Regions from separate parts of the Metabacillus sp. cB07 genome, predicted to be linked through region 3. Evidence: a T-box and tRNA genes for the amino acid it is inferred to sense, from the RefSeq annotation. Region 3 holds a T-box; the other regions hold tRNA genes.
The links. The T-box of region 3 lies ahead of alaS (alanine--tRNA ligase). A T-box ahead of a tRNA ligase gene usually reads a tRNA of that ligase, here a tRNA-Ala.
Positions count from the first base shown of each region.

Region 1 (5,715 bases), 360 kb from region 3:
TCAATGCCGGAGTTGCAGCAGTTGCTCAGTGTAAAATCAATGATTCTGTATTTTCCTCCAAAAGGAACAGCCGGTTTCGCCAGATTCTGTGTCAGTGAACTTAATCTGCTACCCTTTCCTCCTGCCAATAACATTGCGACGCACTTTTTTTTCACCATGGTTGATTGTCTCCTCTCGTTTTTTAACTGCGCGTAATATGGATATTCCATATGGCGGAATGGTCATTGATATATGGTAAGGCTGATTATGCATCTTGCCTTCCTGCGCTTTCAGTTCTTTCTTGTTGATCTGGCCCGACCCTCCAAATACTGCATCATCGCTGTTCAGCGTTTCAACATATCTGGTATCAATCGGCACTCCGACTTTATAGTCATGGTACGTTTCAGGAGTGAAGTTACAAACGACAACAAGCTGTTCGTTCGGCTTAATCCCTTTACGGATAAAAGAAAAAATACTCTGGTCTGAATTATTGACGTCAATCCATTCAAAGCCTTCCTGCGAATGGTCAAGCTCATAAAGCGGACGCTGGCGTTTATACAGGGCAAGCAGTTCTTTAACATAAACTCTTGATTTTTGATGCATGTCAAAGTCATCAAGCACCCAGTCAAGCTGCTCAAGGTCTTTCCACTCATCAAACTGGGCAAATTCTCCGCCCATAAACAGCAGCTTTTTGCCTGGATGTGCAAGCATATAACCAAGCAAAAGTCTGTACTGTGCAAATTTCTGCCAGTAGTCACCCGGCATTTTATTCAGCAGCGAACGTTTTCCATGGACCACTTCATCATGTGAAAGCGGAAGGATAAAATTCTCTGTGAAAGCGTAGATCAGGGAAAAAGAAACTTTGTGATGAAGATCTTTCCGCTGTTCTGGAGGGGCTTCCATGTATTTGAGGATATCGTTCATCCAGCCCATATTCCATTTATAATTAAATCCCAGTCCTCCATCAGAGACAGGAGATGTTACAAGAGGAAAATCCGTAGAATCTTCCGCAATCATCAGTACGGAAGGATCGTACTCAAACACTTTCTCATTCAGTTTTCTTAAAAACTGAACTGCGAACGCATTCTCGTGAGGTTCATCCGTATTCTGCCAGTAAATCATATTGGCAACAGCATCAACCCTGAAACCGTCGATATGGAACATTTCAAGCCAGAAGAGAGCATTTGAAATCAGGAAACTCTGCACTTCCGGTTTTCCAAGATCAAAGTTCGCCGTACCCCAGACGATGTTCTCCCTGTCTTCAAATTTCTCATATTCAAAAACCGGTTCCCCGTCAAAGAAATAAAGTCCGTGTGCATCTTTGCAGAAATGGCCTGGTACCCAGTCCATAATGACTCCCAGGTTATTCTGATGGCAAAGATCTATGAATGTCATCAAGTCGTGCGGGGTGCCGTAACGGCTTGTAGCCGAATAATAGCCCGTGCCCTGATATCCCCATGAACGGTCATATGGGTGCTCAATAATCGGCAAAAGCTCGATATGTGTAAACCCATGCTCAAGAACATACGGAATCAAGACATCCGCAAGCTCTAAATATGTATAAAGGCTGCCGTCTTCTTTCTTTTTCCAAGAGCAGATATTCAGTTCATAAATGTACATAGGGCGCTGATAAATTTCCTTTTGGCGTTTTTTTCTCTGCCAGTTTTTATCATTCCATTTATACCCTCCAAGATTGTAAACAACAGAAGCTGTATTTGGCTTCAGCTCAGAATAAAAGGCAAATGGATCAGCCTTCAGAATTTTTTCATGCTTTTGAGTGATAATCTCATATTTATAGAGATCACCCTCTTCGATGCCATCAATAAAAGCAGACCAGATTCCCTGTTCATTCAGCTTCTCAAGCTTGTGTCCAGTGCCGTCCCAGTGATTAAAATCACCTGCAACCCGCACCTCAAGCGCATGAGGAGCCCAAACTGTGAATACTGTTCCGCTCACACCGTTTCGCACGCTGCTGCGGGCACCAAACAATTCATGAGCTCTGAACAAATTTCCTTCATGGAAAAGATGCACCTCAAAATCAGTTGGCGTAGCAAGATTCATTCCCATCACCCTTTCTATAAAGTAATCTTAATTCTTATTTCAATCAGAAGGAAGGATTACCTTTTTTGTAAGCGCTTCTACTTATTGACACGAAATGTCATGAACAGCCATTCATTTTTCAAAACATTATACTTTTAAAATGATGTCGAATAAAGAAAGGAAGGAAGGATAGAATGTTGGTGAAATGAACATCAGTCTTATTTACTAAATAAGTCATATTCGATGAGAAAATCCGGTCATATTAACAAAAAAATACAATCTCAGCAAATGCAGTATGCTATATCACAAAAACAGTTAATTCGACAAATCCTCTTATATTTGTCGAAATTTTCACGACCTTTTAATCACGGTTTCTTTATTACCATTACTTATACCTCTAATGAAAAACATTCAAACCTTTTTGAGTAACAGAAATATATATTATTTGTTGAAAACATATTTTAAGGGAAAGAAGGATTTTTTGAAGTCATATTTTAACGGGGATACAGGGTTCATTCGTTCCTTGGAGATGGTCTGAGCTGCCTTATGGGAGTCGAGATCCCGTTGACGGAATCATTGTGGAGGATAGGTACGCTTTACGGCGTTTTTCATAACGGCTATCTTTTCTAACAACAAAAAAAGCGCTGCACAATGTGCAACACTTTTCTTAATGATGACCCGTACGGGATTCGAACCCGTGTTACCGCCGTGAAAGGGCGGTGTCTTAACCGCTTGACCAACGGGCCGGAGCATGCCTTCTGGCGGAGAAGGAGGGATTTGAACCCTCGCGCCGCTTACGCGACCTACACCCTTAGCAGGGGCGCCTCTTCAGCCACTTGAGTACTTCCCCAGAATAAATGGCTCCGCAGGTAGGACTCGAACCTACGACCGATCGGTTAACAGCCGATAGCTCTACCACTGAGCTACTGCGGAAAATCATATATGCTCCCATAATAGGAATGGTGGGCCTAAATGGACTCGAACCATCGACCTCACGCTTATCAGGCGTGCGCTCTAACCAGCTGAGCTATAGGCCCATTATTGGAGCGGGTGATGGGAATCGAACCCACGACATCAGCTTGGAAGGCTGAGGTTTTACCATTAAACTACACCCGCAGTAAATAAAGATAAAATGGGGCGACTGATGGGAATCGAACCCACGAATGCCAGAGCCACAATCTGGTGCGTTAACCACTTCGCCACAACCGCCACTATCTGTAAAATGTCTAAAGCTAAAATATTTGCAAAAGAAAATGGTGGCTTGGGACGGAATCGAACCGCCGACACAAGGATTTTCAGTCCTTTGCTCTACCGACTGAGCTACCAAGCCTTTATAAGAATGGCGGTCCCGACCGGGATCGAACCGGCGATCTCCTGCGTGACAGGCAGGCATGTTAACCGCTACACCACGGGACCATTTGGTTGCGGGGACAGGATTTGAACCTGCGACCTTCGGGTTATGAGCCCGACGAGCTACCAGACTGCTCCACCCCGCGATAATAATAATTAGTGCTGATTTGTTTTGCTGAAGATAAAAGAAATGGAGGAGGTAGAGGGATTCGAACCCCCGCGGGGTTTGACCCCCCTGTCGGTTTTCAAGACCGATCCCTTCAGCCGGACTTGGGTATACCTCCGTATGGAAAATAGAATGGTGGACCTTGTAGGACTCGAACCTACGACCGGACGGTTATGAGCCGTCTGCTCTAACCAACTGAGCTAAAGGTCCTTTTTTGGTAGCGGCGGAGGGAGTCGAACCCACGACCTCACGGGTATGAACCGTACGCTCTAGCCAGCTGAGCTACACCGCCCCAGGAACAAAGTCAATTACTTCTATTAAAATGGTGGAGCCTAGCGGGATCGAACCGCTGACCTCCTGCGTGCAAGGCAGGCGCTCTCCCAGCTGAGCTAAGGCCCCTTAAATCTATGAAAATGGTCGGGAAGACAGGATTCGAACCTGCGACCCCTTGGTCCCAAACCAAGTGCTCTACCAAGCTGAGCTACTTCCCGTAATATGGCGCGCCCGATAGGAGTCGAACCCATAACCTTTTGATCCGTAGTCAAACGCTCTATCCAATTGAGCTACGGGCGCATATTAAATGTGTGTGGTGCCGAGGACCGGAATCGAACCGGTACGGTAGTCACCTACCGCAGGATTTTAAGTCCTGTGCGTCTGCCAGTTCCGCCACCCCGGCTTATTCAAAGAGCGGAAGACGGGATTCGAACCCGCGACCCCCACCTTGGCAAGGTGGTGTTCTACCACTGAACTACTTCCGCAATATCATGCGGGTGAAGGGACTCGAACCCCCACGTCAAAGACACTAGATCCTAAGTCTAGCGCGTCTGCCAATTCCGCCACACCCGCATATTAAGGAAAAATGGTGTGCCATGAAGGACTCGAACCTTCGACCCTCTGATTAAAAGTCAGATGCTCTACCGACTGAGCTAATGGCACAAATATAGTAAATCTGGTGGTGCCGGCGAGAGGACTTGAACCCCCAACCTACTGATTACAAGTCAGTTGCTCTACCAATTGAGCTACACCGGCATGTCCAAAAAAATCATATGGTGGAGGATGACGGGCTCGAACCGCCGACCCTCTGCTTGTAAGGCAGATGCTCTCCCAGCTGAGCTAATCCTCCGGGTTTAATTTTTGTCAGCAGCCTGGCAACGTCCTACTCTCACAGGGGGAAACCCCCAACTACCATCGGCGCTAAAGAGCTTAACTTCCGTGTTCGGCATGGGAACGGGTGTGACCTCTTTGCCATCATCACCAGACATAGTGACAAAAATTATTATACTATGAAATCCGAAGATTTCAAGCTTTTTTTTGAAAGAAGTTATTCTTTCAAAACTGAATAACGTTTGATAACAAGATTCACGTGCAATTCACGCTTAGTTAGACTGTGGTTAAGTCCTCGAACGATTAGTATCTGTCAGCTCCACACGTCACCGCGCTTCCACCTCAGACCTATCAACCTGATCATCTTTCAGGGTTCTTACTCACAAATGTGATGGGAAATCTCATCTTGAGGGGGGCTTCATGCTTAGATGCTTTCAGCACTTATCCCTTCCGCACATAGCTACCCAGCGATGCCTTTGGCAAGACAACTGGTACACCAGCGGTGCGTCCATCCCGGTCCTCTCGTACTAAGGACAGCTCCTCTCAAATTTCCTGCGCCCACGACGGATAGGGACCGAACTGTCTCACGACGTTCTGAACCCAGCTCGCGTACCGCTTTAATGGGCGAACAGCCCAACCCTTGGGACCGACTACAGCCCCAGGATGCGATGAGCCGACATCGAGGTGCCAAACCTCCCCGTCGATGTGGACTCTTGGGGGAGATAAGCCTGTTATCCCCGGGGTAGCTTTTATCCGTTGAGCGATGGCCCTTCCATGCGGAACCACCGGATCACTAAGCCCGACTTTCGTCCCTGCTCGACTTGTAGGTCTCGCAGTCAAGCTCCCTTGTGCCTTTACACTCTGCGAATGATTTCCAACCATTCTGAGGGAACCTTTGGGCGCCTCCGTTACATTTTAGGAGGCGACCGCCCCAGTCAAACTGCCCGCCTGACACTGTCTCCCAGCCCGGTAAGGGCTGCGGGTTAGAATTTCAATACAGCAAGGGTAGTATCCCACCAATGCCTCCACCGAAGCTTGCGCTCCGGCTTCCAAGGCTCCTACCTATCCTGTACAAG
Region 1 is NZ_CP069296.1:3,283,172-3,288,886, forward strand. It holds gene JOJ89_RS16815 (glucose-1-phosphate adenylyltransferase) at 1-155, opposite strand, end outside; gene glgB (1,4-alpha-glucan branching enzyme) at 109-2,040, opposite strand; tRNA gene JOJ89_RS16825 (tRNA-Glu) at 2,694-2,765, opposite strand; tRNA gene JOJ89_RS16830 (tRNA-Ser) at 2,779-2,869, opposite strand; tRNA gene JOJ89_RS16835 (tRNA-Asn) at 2,878-2,952, opposite strand; tRNA gene JOJ89_RS16840 (tRNA-Ile) at 2,980-3,056, opposite strand; tRNA gene JOJ89_RS16845 (tRNA-Gly) at 3,062-3,135, opposite strand; tRNA gene JOJ89_RS16850 (tRNA-His) at 3,153-3,228, opposite strand; tRNA gene JOJ89_RS16855 (tRNA-Phe) at 3,274-3,349, opposite strand; tRNA gene JOJ89_RS16860 (tRNA-Asp) at 3,360-3,435, opposite strand; tRNA gene JOJ89_RS16865 (tRNA-Met) at 3,439-3,515, opposite strand; tRNA gene JOJ89_RS16870 (tRNA-Ser) at 3,561-3,653, opposite strand; tRNA gene JOJ89_RS16875 (tRNA-Ile) at 3,669-3,745, opposite strand; tRNA gene JOJ89_RS16880 (tRNA-Met) at 3,751-3,827, opposite strand; tRNA gene JOJ89_RS16885 (tRNA-Ala) at 3,859-3,934, opposite strand; tRNA gene JOJ89_RS16890 (tRNA-Pro) at 3,950-4,026, opposite strand; tRNA gene JOJ89_RS16895 (tRNA-Arg) at 4,032-4,108, opposite strand; tRNA gene JOJ89_RS16900 (tRNA-Leu) at 4,123-4,211, opposite strand; tRNA gene JOJ89_RS16905 (tRNA-Gly) at 4,222-4,293, opposite strand; tRNA gene JOJ89_RS16910 (tRNA-Leu) at 4,301-4,381, opposite strand; tRNA gene JOJ89_RS16915 (tRNA-Lys) at 4,396-4,471, opposite strand; tRNA gene JOJ89_RS16920 (tRNA-Thr) at 4,489-4,564, opposite strand; tRNA gene JOJ89_RS16925 (tRNA-Val) at 4,583-4,658, opposite strand; rRNA gene rrf (5S ribosomal RNA) at 4,679-4,794, opposite strand; rRNA gene JOJ89_RS16935 (23S ribosomal RNA) at 4,923-5,715, opposite strand, start outside.
Region 1: it encodes a tRNA-Ala, which carries the amino acid that the T-box ahead of alaS (alanine--tRNA ligase) is inferred to sense. The anticodon was not compared.

Region 2 (5,715 bases), 1.4 Mb from region 3:
GTGAGAATGCCGGTATGAGTAGCGAAAGAGGGGTGAGAATCCCCTCCACCGAATGCCTAAGGTTTCCTGAGGAAGGCTCGTCCGCTCAGGGTTAGTCGGGACCTAAGCCGAGGCCGAAAGGCGTAGGCGATGGACAACAGGTTGATATTCCTGTACCACCTCCTCACCATTTGAGCAATGGGGGGACGCAGGAGGATAGGGCAAGCGCGCTGTTGGATATGCGCGTCCAAGCAGTTAGGCCGGGAAGTAGGCAAATCCGCTTCCCATATAAGGCTGAGCTGTGATGGCGAGGGAAATTTAGTACCGAAGTTCCTGATTCCACACTGCCAAGAAAAGCCTCTAGCGAGGTGAGAGGTGCCCGTACCGCAAACCGACACAGGTAGGCGAGGAGAGAATCCTAAGGTGAGCGAGAGAACTCTCGTTAAGGAACTCGGCAAAATGACCCCGTAACTTCGGGAGAAGGGGTGCTTTTTAGGGTGAATAGCCCTGAAAAGCCGCAGTGAATAGGCCCAGGCGACTGTTTAGCAAAAACACAGGTCTCTGCGAAGCCGCAAGGCGAAGTATAGGGGCTGACGCCTGCCCGGTGCTGGAAGGTTAAGGGGAGAGGTTAGCGCAAGCGAAGCTTTGAACCGAAGCCCCAGTAAACGGCGGCCGTAACTATAACGGTCCTAAGGTAGCGAAATTCCTTGTCGGGTAAGTTCCGACCCGCACGAAAGGCGTAACGATCTGGGCACTGTCTCAACGAGAGACTCGGTGAAATTATAGTACCTGTGAAGATGCAGGTTACCCGCGACAGGACGGAAAGACCCCGTGGAGCTTTACTGCAGCCTGATATTGAATTTTGGTACAGCTTGTACAGGATAGGTAGGAGCCTTGGAAGCCGGAGCGCAAGCTTCGGTGGAGGCATTGGTGGGATACTACCCTTGCTGTATTGAAATTCTAACCCGCAGCCCTTACCGGGCTGGGAGACAGTGTCAGGCGGGCAGTTTGACTGGGGCGGTCGCCTCCTAAAATGTAACGGAGGCGCCCAAAGGTTCCCTCAGAATGGTTGGAAATCATTCGCAGAGTGTAAAGGCACAAGGGAGCTTGACTGCGAGACCTACAAGTCGAGCAGGGACGAAAGTCGGGCTTAGTGATCCGGTGGTTCCGCATGGAAGGGCCATCGCTCAACGGATAAAAGCTACCCCGGGGATAACAGGCTTATCTCCCCCAAGAGTCCACATCGACGGGGAGGTTTGGCACCTCGATGTCGGCTCATCGCATCCTGGGGCTGTAGTCGGTCCCAAGGGTTGGGCTGTTCGCCCATTAAAGCGGTACGCGAGCTGGGTTCAGAACGTCGTGAGACAGTTCGGTCCCTATCCGTCGTGGGCGCAGGAAATTTGAGAGGAGCTGTCCTTAGTACGAGAGGACCGGGATGGACGCACCGCTGGTGTACCAGTTGTCTTGCCAAAGGCATCGCTGGGTAGCTATGTGCGGAAGGGATAAGTGCTGAAAGCATCTAAGCATGAAGCCCCCCTCAAGATGAGATTTCCCATCACATTTGTGAGTAAGAACCCTGAAAGATGATCAGGTTGATAGGTCTGAGGTGGAAGCGCGGTGACGTGTGGAGCTGACAGATACTAATCGTTCGAGGACTTAACCACAGTCTAACTAAGCGTAAGTTGCACGTGAATCTTGTTATCAAACGTTATTCAGTTTTGAAAGAATAACTTCTTTCAAAAAAAGCTTGAAATCTTCGGATTTCATAGTATAATAATTTTTGTCACTATGTCTGGTGATGATGGCAAAGAGGTCACACCCGTTCCCATGCCGAACACGGAAGTTAAGCTCTTTAGCGCCGATGGTAGTTGGGGGTTTCCCCCTGTGAGAGTAGGACGTTGCCAGGCTTGTGAACAAATCATTATATTATTCCGCAGTAGCTCAGTGGTAGAGCTATCGGCTGTTAACCGATCGGTCGTAGGTTCGAGTCCTACCTGCGGAGCCATGCTTCCATAGCTCAGTCGGTAGAGCACTTCCATGGTAAGGAAGAGGTCATCGGTTCAAGCCCGGTTGGGAGCTTACATTACAACTTCAACTGGCCCGTTGGTCAAGCGGTTAAGACACCGCCCTTTCACGGCGGTAACACGGGTTCGAATCCCGTACGGGTCACCATTGTTTTTTTATGTGAAATACTAAACATTCTTTTCTTCTGGAGGATTAGCTCAGCTGGGAGAGCATCTGCCTTACAAGCAGAGGGTCGGCGGTTCGAGCCCGTCATCCTCCACCATAAGAATTAAATAATCTTACTTCAAATGCCGGTGTAGCTCAATTGGTAGAGCAACTGACTTGTAATCAGTAGGTTGGGGGTTCAAGTCCTCTCGCCGGCACCACTGAAATGTGGAGGGGTAGCGAAGTGGCTAAACGCGGCGGACTGTAAATCCGCTCCCTCCGGGTTCGGCGGTTCGAATCCGTCCCCCTCCACCATTTTATTTAGACAAGCTGGAATTGAATAGTTTTTGTCTGGACTGTAAATAATAAGGTTAGTTAACATAAACCTTTTTACGGTCAATTCCAATTTTATAAATTACATACTTTCATTGGGCTATAGCCAAGCGGTAAGGCAACGGACTTTGACTCCGTCATGCGCTGGTTCGAATCCAGCTAGCCCAGCCATTTTCTTTTGAACTGTGTGTCTGCGCAGGATCTTAAGACTGAATTCATTTATGTGCCATTAGCTCAGTCGGTAGAGCATCTGACTTTTAATCAGAGGGTCGAAGGTTCGAGTCCTTCATGGCACACCATTTTTCCTTAATATGCGGGTGTGGCGGAATTGGCAGACGCGCTAGACTTAGGATCTAGTGTCTTTGACGTGGGGGTTCGAGTCCCTTCACCCGCATGATGTTGCGGAAGTAGTTCAGTGGTAGAACACCACCTTGCCAAGGTGGGGGTCGCGGGTTCGAATCCCGTCTTCCGCTCCATATTCGGGGCCTTAGCTCAGCTGGGAGAGCGCCTGCCTTGCACGCAGGAGGTCAGCGGTTCGATCCCGCTAGGCTCCATCTTTAAACCTAAGACTATATGGTCTTAGGTTTTTTTGTTTTCCAAAAATGGTTCGGAGGAGTTATTGAGTCATTTATTTAACAGAAAACTCTGTATATATATACATAATTTTGTCGAGTTGAGTCATCTCCCTTTTTGAACGTACAATAGAGGCACAGGCTTCTAATAAGGGGGATGATTGAGATGAAAGAAAGAATATCAATTATTGGAGTACCAATGGATCTTGGACAAATGCGCCGCGGTGTCGATATGGGGCCGAGTGCGATTCGATATGCCGGTGTTGTTGAGAGATTAGAAGGGCTCAGCTATAAGATTGAAGATAAGGGCGATATTGAGATTGGTCGTGCGAACAGAGAAGAAGAAGCAGCCAATAACCTGAGAAATTTGAAAGCGGTGTCAGAGGCCAGTGTGAAGCTTTCAGATCAGGTGGATGAAGCGATCAAATCGGGTTCTTTTCCACTTGTTTTCGGCGGAGACCACAGCATTGCAATCGGGACGCTTGCAGGGGTGTCAAAGCACTATGAGAATCTCGGAGTCATCTGGTACGATGCCCATGGCGATTTAAACACTGGAGAAACGTCACCATCAGGCAATATTCATGGTATGCCTCTTGCTGTCAGCATTGGAATCGGTGATGAGGCACTCACGAGAATTGGAGGCTACACACCTAAAGTAAAGCCTGAGAACATTGTGATTATAGGTGCCAGGTCGCTTGATCAGGGTGAGAAAGAGCTGATTAAGGAAAAGGGAATCAAAGTATATACCATGCATGAAATTGACCGCCTTGGTATGACGAAGGTGATGGAGGAAACCATCGAGTATTTGAAGGAACGTACGGATGGAGTTCATCTATCATTGGATCTTGACGGACTTGACCCTCATGATGCACCTGGTGTCGGAACACCTGTTATTGGCGGCATCAGCTACAGGGAAAGCCATCTTGCCATGGAAATGCTTGCAGAATCAGAGATTATCACATCAGCAGAGTTTGTTGAAGTAAATCCGATTCTTGATGAAAAAAATAAAACCGCAACAGTTGCTGTTGCTTTAATGGGCTCTTTATTCGGAGAGAAGCTCAAATAATAACGGGTACAAAAGGCATAGCCGATTGAGGCTATGCCCTTTCCATTTTTACGGGATTCTTTTAAGATAGATTTAAGATAAACCTCCTCAAAAGCCATCTACAGGACACCTAAAATTTGTTAAACTATTTTTATGTGAAAAAAAATGAAACCTTTTATTCGGCTTATACGTAATAAGGGGAATCCGCGATTTGTGCGGAGGTAAGGGGTATCATGGAGACGATCGTAAAAAACAGAATTAAACAAGTGAAAAAAGGCGACCAGAATGCATTTGCCGAAATTGTAGATCTGTACAAGGACAAGATTTATCAGCTTTGCTACCGCATGCTTGGGAATTCTCATGAGGCTGAGGATATTGCTCAGGAAGCGTTTATACGGGCATACGTCAACATTCACAGCTACGATATGGATAAAAAGTTTTCAACATGGCTGTACCGCATAGCAACGAACCTGACAATTGACCGGATCAGAAAGAAAAAGCCCGATTACTATCTGGATGCAGAGGTTGCCGGAACAGAGGGGCTCACTATGTATTCCCAGGTTGCAGCGGATGTTGCGCTGCCTGAGGATCAGGTTGCGACAATGGAACTTCAGCAAATGATTCAGAAAGAAATTTTAAAGCTCCCTGATAAATATCGGTCGGTCATCGTATTAAAGTATATAGATGAGCTTTCTTTAATTGAAATCAGTGAAATTCTCAATATGCCGATCGGGACGGTAAAAACAAGAATTCACAGAGGACGGGAAGCTCTCAGAAAGCAATTAAGGCATTTATAAGTAGAGGTGATGTTAAGTGAAATGTTCAGAGGAAATGATCGAGCGGATTCATCAGTATCTTGATCATGATATTAAGCAGGCGGATGAAAGGATCCTCAGAGAACATCTTCAGTCATGCACTGAATGTGCACAGCACCTGCATGAACTGGAGAAATCCATCGCCCTGGTGCAAAGCACCTCACATATTGAAGCTCCGTCTAATTTCACGCAGGCAGTTATGAACAGCCTTCCTGAAGAAAAGAAGCGAGTAGGTGTTGGCAGGTGGCTTAAAGGTCATCCGATGCTTGCGGCTGCCTCCCTGTTTGTGCTGCTGATGACAGGAAGCCTGTTTTCTTCCTGGTCGGGAGATTCAGACTTCAGTGTATCCAAACAGCCGAATCTGGTTGTTGAAAATAATACGGTTATCGTTCCTGAAGGCGAAACGGTTCAGGGAGATGTAACAGTCAAGGGCGGTACATTGAAGATCGAGGGAAAAGTAGAGGGAGATGTGACTGTCATTAACGGTGAGCGGTATATGGCTTCAGCCGGCCAGGTGACAGGCAAAGTTGAAGAAATTGATGAAGCCTTTGAGTGGATCTGGTTTCAAATGAAGTCTCTTGCAAAAGAGGTCGTCGATATTTTTCAGTAATGGGCCCCGGCGGCCTTTTTTTATTGTCTGAAAGGGGTGCCGTGATATATGGACTCTGGAGCGCAGGCTGTCCGTCCTTAAATGACTACAATACGGTTTAATTGCAGATTATATGATATAATATCGTAGTTATAGTCCTGTGCAAATGACTAAAACTGATGGAGGAAGAGAATATGGCACTTGAGGATTTTC
Region 2 is NZ_CP069296.1:171,204-176,918, forward strand. It holds rRNA gene JOJ89_RS00965 (23S ribosomal RNA) at 1-1,643, shown strand, start outside; rRNA gene rrf (5S ribosomal RNA) at 1,771-1,886, shown strand; tRNA gene JOJ89_RS00975 (tRNA-Asn) at 1,910-1,984, shown strand; tRNA gene JOJ89_RS00980 (tRNA-Thr) at 1,986-2,058, shown strand; tRNA gene JOJ89_RS00985 (tRNA-Glu) at 2,077-2,151, shown strand; tRNA gene JOJ89_RS00990 (tRNA-Val) at 2,191-2,266, shown strand; tRNA gene JOJ89_RS00995 (tRNA-Thr) at 2,294-2,369, shown strand; tRNA gene JOJ89_RS01000 (tRNA-Tyr) at 2,379-2,463, shown strand; tRNA gene JOJ89_RS01005 (tRNA-Gln) at 2,578-2,652, shown strand; tRNA gene JOJ89_RS01010 (tRNA-Lys) at 2,705-2,780, shown strand; tRNA gene JOJ89_RS01015 (tRNA-Leu) at 2,795-2,875, shown strand; tRNA gene JOJ89_RS01020 (tRNA-Gly) at 2,883-2,957, shown strand; tRNA gene JOJ89_RS01025 (tRNA-Ala) at 2,963-3,035, shown strand; gene rocF (arginase) at 3,220-4,119, shown strand; gene sigW (RNA polymerase sigma factor SigW) at 4,332-4,895, shown strand; gene JOJ89_RS01040 (anti-sigma factor family protein) at 4,912-5,523, shown strand; gene cdaA (diadenylate cyclase CdaA) at 5,697-5,715, shown strand, end outside.
Region 2: it encodes a tRNA-Ala, which carries the amino acid that the T-box ahead of alaS (alanine--tRNA ligase) is inferred to sense. The anticodon was not compared.

Region 3 (5,715 bases):
CGATTTGACCAATTCCTCAATGAGTTCATCGCGCTCAAGCTTGCGGATTAAGTTTCTTGCATCGCGATGCCGCGGAATATAAGCGGGATCTCCGGAGAGAAGGTAGCCGACAATCTGATTGATCGGGTTATACCCTTTTTCCTTTAAGGCATCATAAACAGTGAACAGCACTTCATTTACGTTCGTCTCCACTGCTTCCTCAGAAAAATTAAACTTCATTGTTTTGTCAAAGGAACTCATCACACGCACCTCTTTCCCAGATTCGTCTGTTTGAATCTGCTTGTCCATTCTTATTACCATTCTACACTAAGTATGGAAATTATAAAACGGATTTCCCTTACAGGAAGAAAAATCAGACGCTTTTCACCCATTCTGAAGCATATTCCAGGGCACTTTCCAGTTTTTCAGGGTCTTTTCCGCCTGCCTGAGCCATATCAGGACGTCCTCCGCCGCTTCCGCCGCAACGAGCCGCTACTTCTTTAATCAGTTTGCCGGAATGATAGCCTTTCTTAACTAGATCGCCTGTTACACCAGCTGCAAGACTGACTTTCCCGTCATGAGCTGCACCTAGAATAACAACCGCTGATCCAAGTTTCTGCTTCAGCTCATCCACCATAGAACGCAGGCTGTTCATGTCTTTTGCACTTACTTTGCTTGCAAGAAGAGTGACTCCGTCAATTTCCGCAGCCTGGCTCAGCAAGCTTCCAGCTTCTACGTTGCCCAGTTTTGCTGTCAGTGATTCATTCTCCCTTTGCAGAGCACGGACCTCTAATAGCAGTGAGTCAACCCGGCTTGCAGCATCTTTCGGGCTTGATTTAAGTTTACCTGCAACGTCTGAAAGGATAGAAAGCTGATCTTTAACAAGCTGGTATGCGCCTTGTCCTGTTACAGCTTCAATTCTTCGGGTTCCGGCGCCAATTCCTGATTCAGCCACAAGTTTAAACATGCCGATGGACGCTGTATTGTCAACATGGCAGCCTCCGCAAAGCTCAAGGCTGTAATCGCCGACTTGAACGACACGGACAATATCTCCGTATTTCTCGCCGAACAGAGCCATTGCACCCATTTCTTTCGCTTCAGCAATCGGCTTAAGCTCAATATTCACTCCGATGCTTTTCCAGATCTGTTCATTGACGATCTGTTCAATTTGCTCAAGTTCCTCAGGCTGCACCTGACCGAAATGAGAGAAGTCAAAGCGGAGTCTTTCTCCTGTTACAAGAGAGCCTGCCTGATTGACATGTCCTCCAAGGACATCTTTAAGAGCCTGGTGCAAAAGATGTGTCGCTGTATGATTTTTAATAACGGCACTGCGTGTTTTTTCATCAACAGAAGCTGTTACCTCGTCATTTGTTTTCACTGTCCCGCTAACAACAATGGCCGTATGAAGGTTCTGGCCGTTTGGAGCTTTTTGGACATGCTTGACCTGAAGCTTAACAGCTTCACTTTCAATTGTGCCCTCATCTGCAATCTGTCCGCCGCTCTCTGCATAAAACGGCGTTTCATTCAGAATCAGCTGAACTTCTTCTCCTTCATGCGCTTCACTGATGATCTCGCCGTTTTTCAAAAGAACGGAAACAGAAGCTTTTGCTGTAAGGCTGCTGTAGCCGACAAACGTGCTGTCTGCTTTAATTTCTCCGAGCACTCCGCCCTGAACCTGCATGGAATCAACATCCTGCCTTGCAGCACGTGCCCGCTCGCGCTGGCCTTCCATCTCTCTTTTGAAGCCTTCATGGTCGATTTCCATCTGCTCTTCCTGTGCATATTCCTCTGTTAATTCAACAGGGAATCCGTACGTATCGTAGAGACGGAATACATCCGCACCAGGAATGACTGAGCTGCCTTTAGCTTTTTGGACTTTGACCACTTCTGATAGAATTGCCAGGCCGTCATTCAGTGTTTCATGGAAACGTTCTTCTTCGTTTTTGATCACCTTTTGGATAAATTCTGTTTTCGCCTGCACTTCCGGATAAAAATCAACCATAATTTCTCCGACAACCGGAACGAGTTCATACATGAACGGGCGGTTGATGGAGAGCTTTTTAGCATACCTCACAGCACGGCGGAGAAGGCGTCTAAGTACATAGCCGCGGCCTTCGTTAGAAGGAAGCGCTCCGTCACCGACTGCGAATGTCACTGTCCGGATATGATCGGCAATCACTTTGAAGGCTTCATCTTTCTCAGCATCCACGCGGTATTTTTCGCCAGATGCGTTTTCTGTTGCACCAATGATCGGCATGAACAGATCTGTATCGAAGTTAGTCGGCACATCCTGAATGACCGAAACCATCCGCTCAAGGCCCATGCCTGTATCGATGTTTTTCTTAGGCAGCGGAGTATACGTTCCGTCTGAATTATGGTTGAACTCAGAGAACACCAGGTTCCACACTTCAAGATAGCGCTCATTTTCACCGCCAGGATAAAGCTCAGGGTCCTGCGGGTCATTTCCGTATGATTCTCCTCTATCGTAGAAAATCTCTGTATTCGGTCCGCTCGGGCCTTCTCCGATATCCCAGAAGTTGCCCTCCAAGCGGATAATACGCTCTTCCGGAACACCGATTTTGTCTTTCCAGATCAGGAACGCTTCATCATCTTCCGGATGAATTGTAACCGAAAGCTTCTCAGGGTCAAAACCGATCCAGTTCTTGTCCGTAAGAAATTCCCAAGCCCATTCAATCGCCTCTACTTTGAAGTAGTCGCCGATGGAAAAGTTGCCGAGCATTTCAAAAAACGTATGATGACGAGCCGTTTTTCCGACGTTTTCAATGTCATTTGTGCGGATTGATTTCTGGGCGTTGCAAATTCTCGGATTTGCAGGAATCACCCGGCCATCAAAGTATTTTTTTAATGTAGCAACCCCGCTGTTGATCCATAAAAGCGACGGATCTTCATGCGGCACGAGAGATGCACTTGGTTCCACTGCATGCCCTTTTTCTTTAAAGAAGTCCAAGAACATTTGGCGTACTTGCGCTGAGGTTAGTGTTTTCATCTTTGTTCCTCCTTTTAAATGTCTGCAAATAAAAAACTCCCGCCTCTGTGAAAATCACGCTTGATTTTCACAGGGACGAGAGATTGCTCGCGGTACCACCCTGATTATAGACATAATAGTCCATCACTTCATTAAAACCGTAACGTGGTTTCACCGGCAGGGTTTGCCTGCACTCCGGAATAGCCTTCTGTTTCCCTTCATCTCAGAGCTCTCTCAGCGTACAAGCCCCTCTCTTGTCAGATGGTCTGAAACATACTCGTTCCTTCATCGTTTTCCTATTTGCGCTTTATACGCTGAATTATAGTTTAACGCCAACCCATTGTCAATGCTGTCTTCTCAGCTGCATGAGATGCATGAGTGTGACTTTCAGCACCGCAAGCACCGGTACAGCCAGAATCAGCCCGACGATGCCGGCTATTTCACCGCCGGCAAGCAAAGCAAGCATAATCACAATCGGATGCATGTGAAGGCTTCTCCCGACGATCAGCGGACCGAGAATGTTCCCTTCAATAAACTGCAGCGTGAAAATAATGGCCGCAACAATCAAGACGGTGTTTACAGACATCGATGCAGCAATAATGACAGCCGGAATGGCTCCGATGACAGGCCCAAAATACGGGATGACATTCGTAACACCAATCAGAATTCCGATAACGAGCGGATACTTAATATCAAAAAACCAAAGAGAAACAAACGCAAGAAGTCCAATAATCACACAGACGAGCAGCTGTCCTCTTATATAGCTTCCAAGCGACTGATCCACATCTCTGACAAATACGGAAGCCTCCGCTCTCCATCTTTTAGGAGTCAAATACCAGGCTGCTTTTTTCAGCTGCTCATAATCCTTCAGCATATAAAAAACCAGAAATGGAATCAGCGCGAGAACCAGGACGTAATCAACAGCCTTGCCCAGACTGCTCAGAATTTTATCAATCCAGTATGAAAACCAGGCTTCAACATTCTGAAATCCCTCTTCAATCCTTGTGTGTATTTCATCAGGGAACCGGTCCGTCTGGGTGTGAACCATCTCAAGCCAGCCCTGGTATTTCTGCTCAAGCACAGGAAAACTGGCCGACAATTCCTTCAGCTGAATAATCATCACCGGAATGCCTTTATAGAGGCCGTAGCCGACACCGCCAAAGAACAGGGTGTAGATGATCAGGATGGAAAGTGTCCGCGGAACACCTGTAGAGTGGAGCTTTTCAATGACCGGATGCAGCAAGTATGTAATAAAGCCTGCAATTAAAAAAGGGATCAGGATGGCCTTTATCATCATGTACAAAGGATCCCACAGTACTCTCAGCTTCATAAAGAGAAAAACAGAAAGCAGGATCAGAAGGAATATTGCGATTCTAAGCAGCCATTTGACATATCGTTCTCTCAAGTTGCATCCCCTCCTCGTCTTTAGTTTGGTGATGGAGGGGGGAATTATTCATTTGCGGGGAAAGAAGAATGAGTGCTTATTATTAAGTGGTGCATCCACTGTACCCAAACTAAAAAGCAGCCAGGTCCCCTGACTGCTTTTCATCATGCGCGCATCAGAATAGTTTCTTGATGCGTTTTTTCATTTTTTTCATGTCCCGCTTAGAAACGGATACACGTCCAAGTAAATCTGTAAGCATTGAGGTCATTCGCCGGTTCATACTCATTTCCCCCTTGCTGCGTTTACATGCTGATTGTTCGGTCATCATCTGAGAAAAGATCATCAAGAGAACTGAGCGAACCGTCCTCTTCCACCTGGTGGGTGAAAATCTGTCCTTTAGATACAGACAGCTCTATGAAGCATCCCCAGCAGTAATACTGGTTTACGCCGATTTTGCCTATATCTTTGCTTTTGCAATTCGGGCATTTCAACAATTTGGTGCACCTCGCTAATGAATAAAATCCATGACGATTGCATCTTTGCTGATCGTTAAAGTCCCTGGAGGATCAAGTTTCTTCTTTCCCTCCATCATGTCTGCAAAGAATCCGTCCGTCAGTTCATATGCTACAATGGTGCCCAAATGTTCAGAAAAATATACATCTGCGAGAAGACCAAGCTTCTCACCCTCTGCAGAAAAAACCTCTTTGTATTGGATTCGGCGGCGTGATGTCAGGAAATAAGCTTCTCTGAATTCAGACAGCGATTTCAGCGTGCTTCTTCCTTTCATCATGATTCCGTCCTTGCCGATGGTGCAAATCGATTCACTCGGTACGATGCGCCCTTTTTTAAAAAAGCCTTTTTCATGCAGCAAAAGTCCGGTGAAACGGCCGTTTTTATCAAGGCATGCATCACATACATACCCTGCTATATACCCGTCTTCCAGATCGACTACAGGAAGGCCTCTGAGCTCTGTGAATGTCCGCAGGAGAAACTCCCCCTTTCCGAACACTCTTAGATTCTGCTGTCTTCCATAAAGTCATACGGGGTAATGCCTTCCATTCCGATCATGGCATCTGCCGCGCCGAATGGAAGCTCTGACTCGAGCTCCTGTTTTTCTTCCTGCTTTTGCGACAGCTTCATGCGAAGGGACGTCTGCCGGCTCAGATGATCGCGGTTTTCGATACCCCTGAGAAGCGCATCCTGCTCTCCGCAAAGAATCAGAAACTGCTTACTTCGGGTGATGGCCGTATAAATAAGGTTCCGCCTTAGCATCCGGTAGTAGCTCTTCACAACCGGCACAACCACAATAGGAAATTCGCTGCCCTGGGATTTATGGATGGAGCAGCAGAACGCATGCGTAAACTGA
Region 3 is NZ_CP069296.1:2,919,587-2,925,301, forward strand. It holds gene JOJ89_RS15060 (IreB family regulatory phosphoprotein) at 1-240, opposite strand, end outside; gene alaS (alanine--tRNA ligase) at 353-2,986, opposite strand; T-box leader at 3,055-3,263, opposite strand; gene JOJ89_RS15070 (AI-2E family transporter) at 3,309-4,370, opposite strand; gene JOJ89_RS15080 (hypothetical protein) at 4,652-4,843, opposite strand; gene JOJ89_RS15085 (PRC-barrel domain-containing protein) at 4,858-5,358, opposite strand; gene recD2 (SF1B family DNA helicase RecD2) at 5,361-5,715, opposite strand, start outside.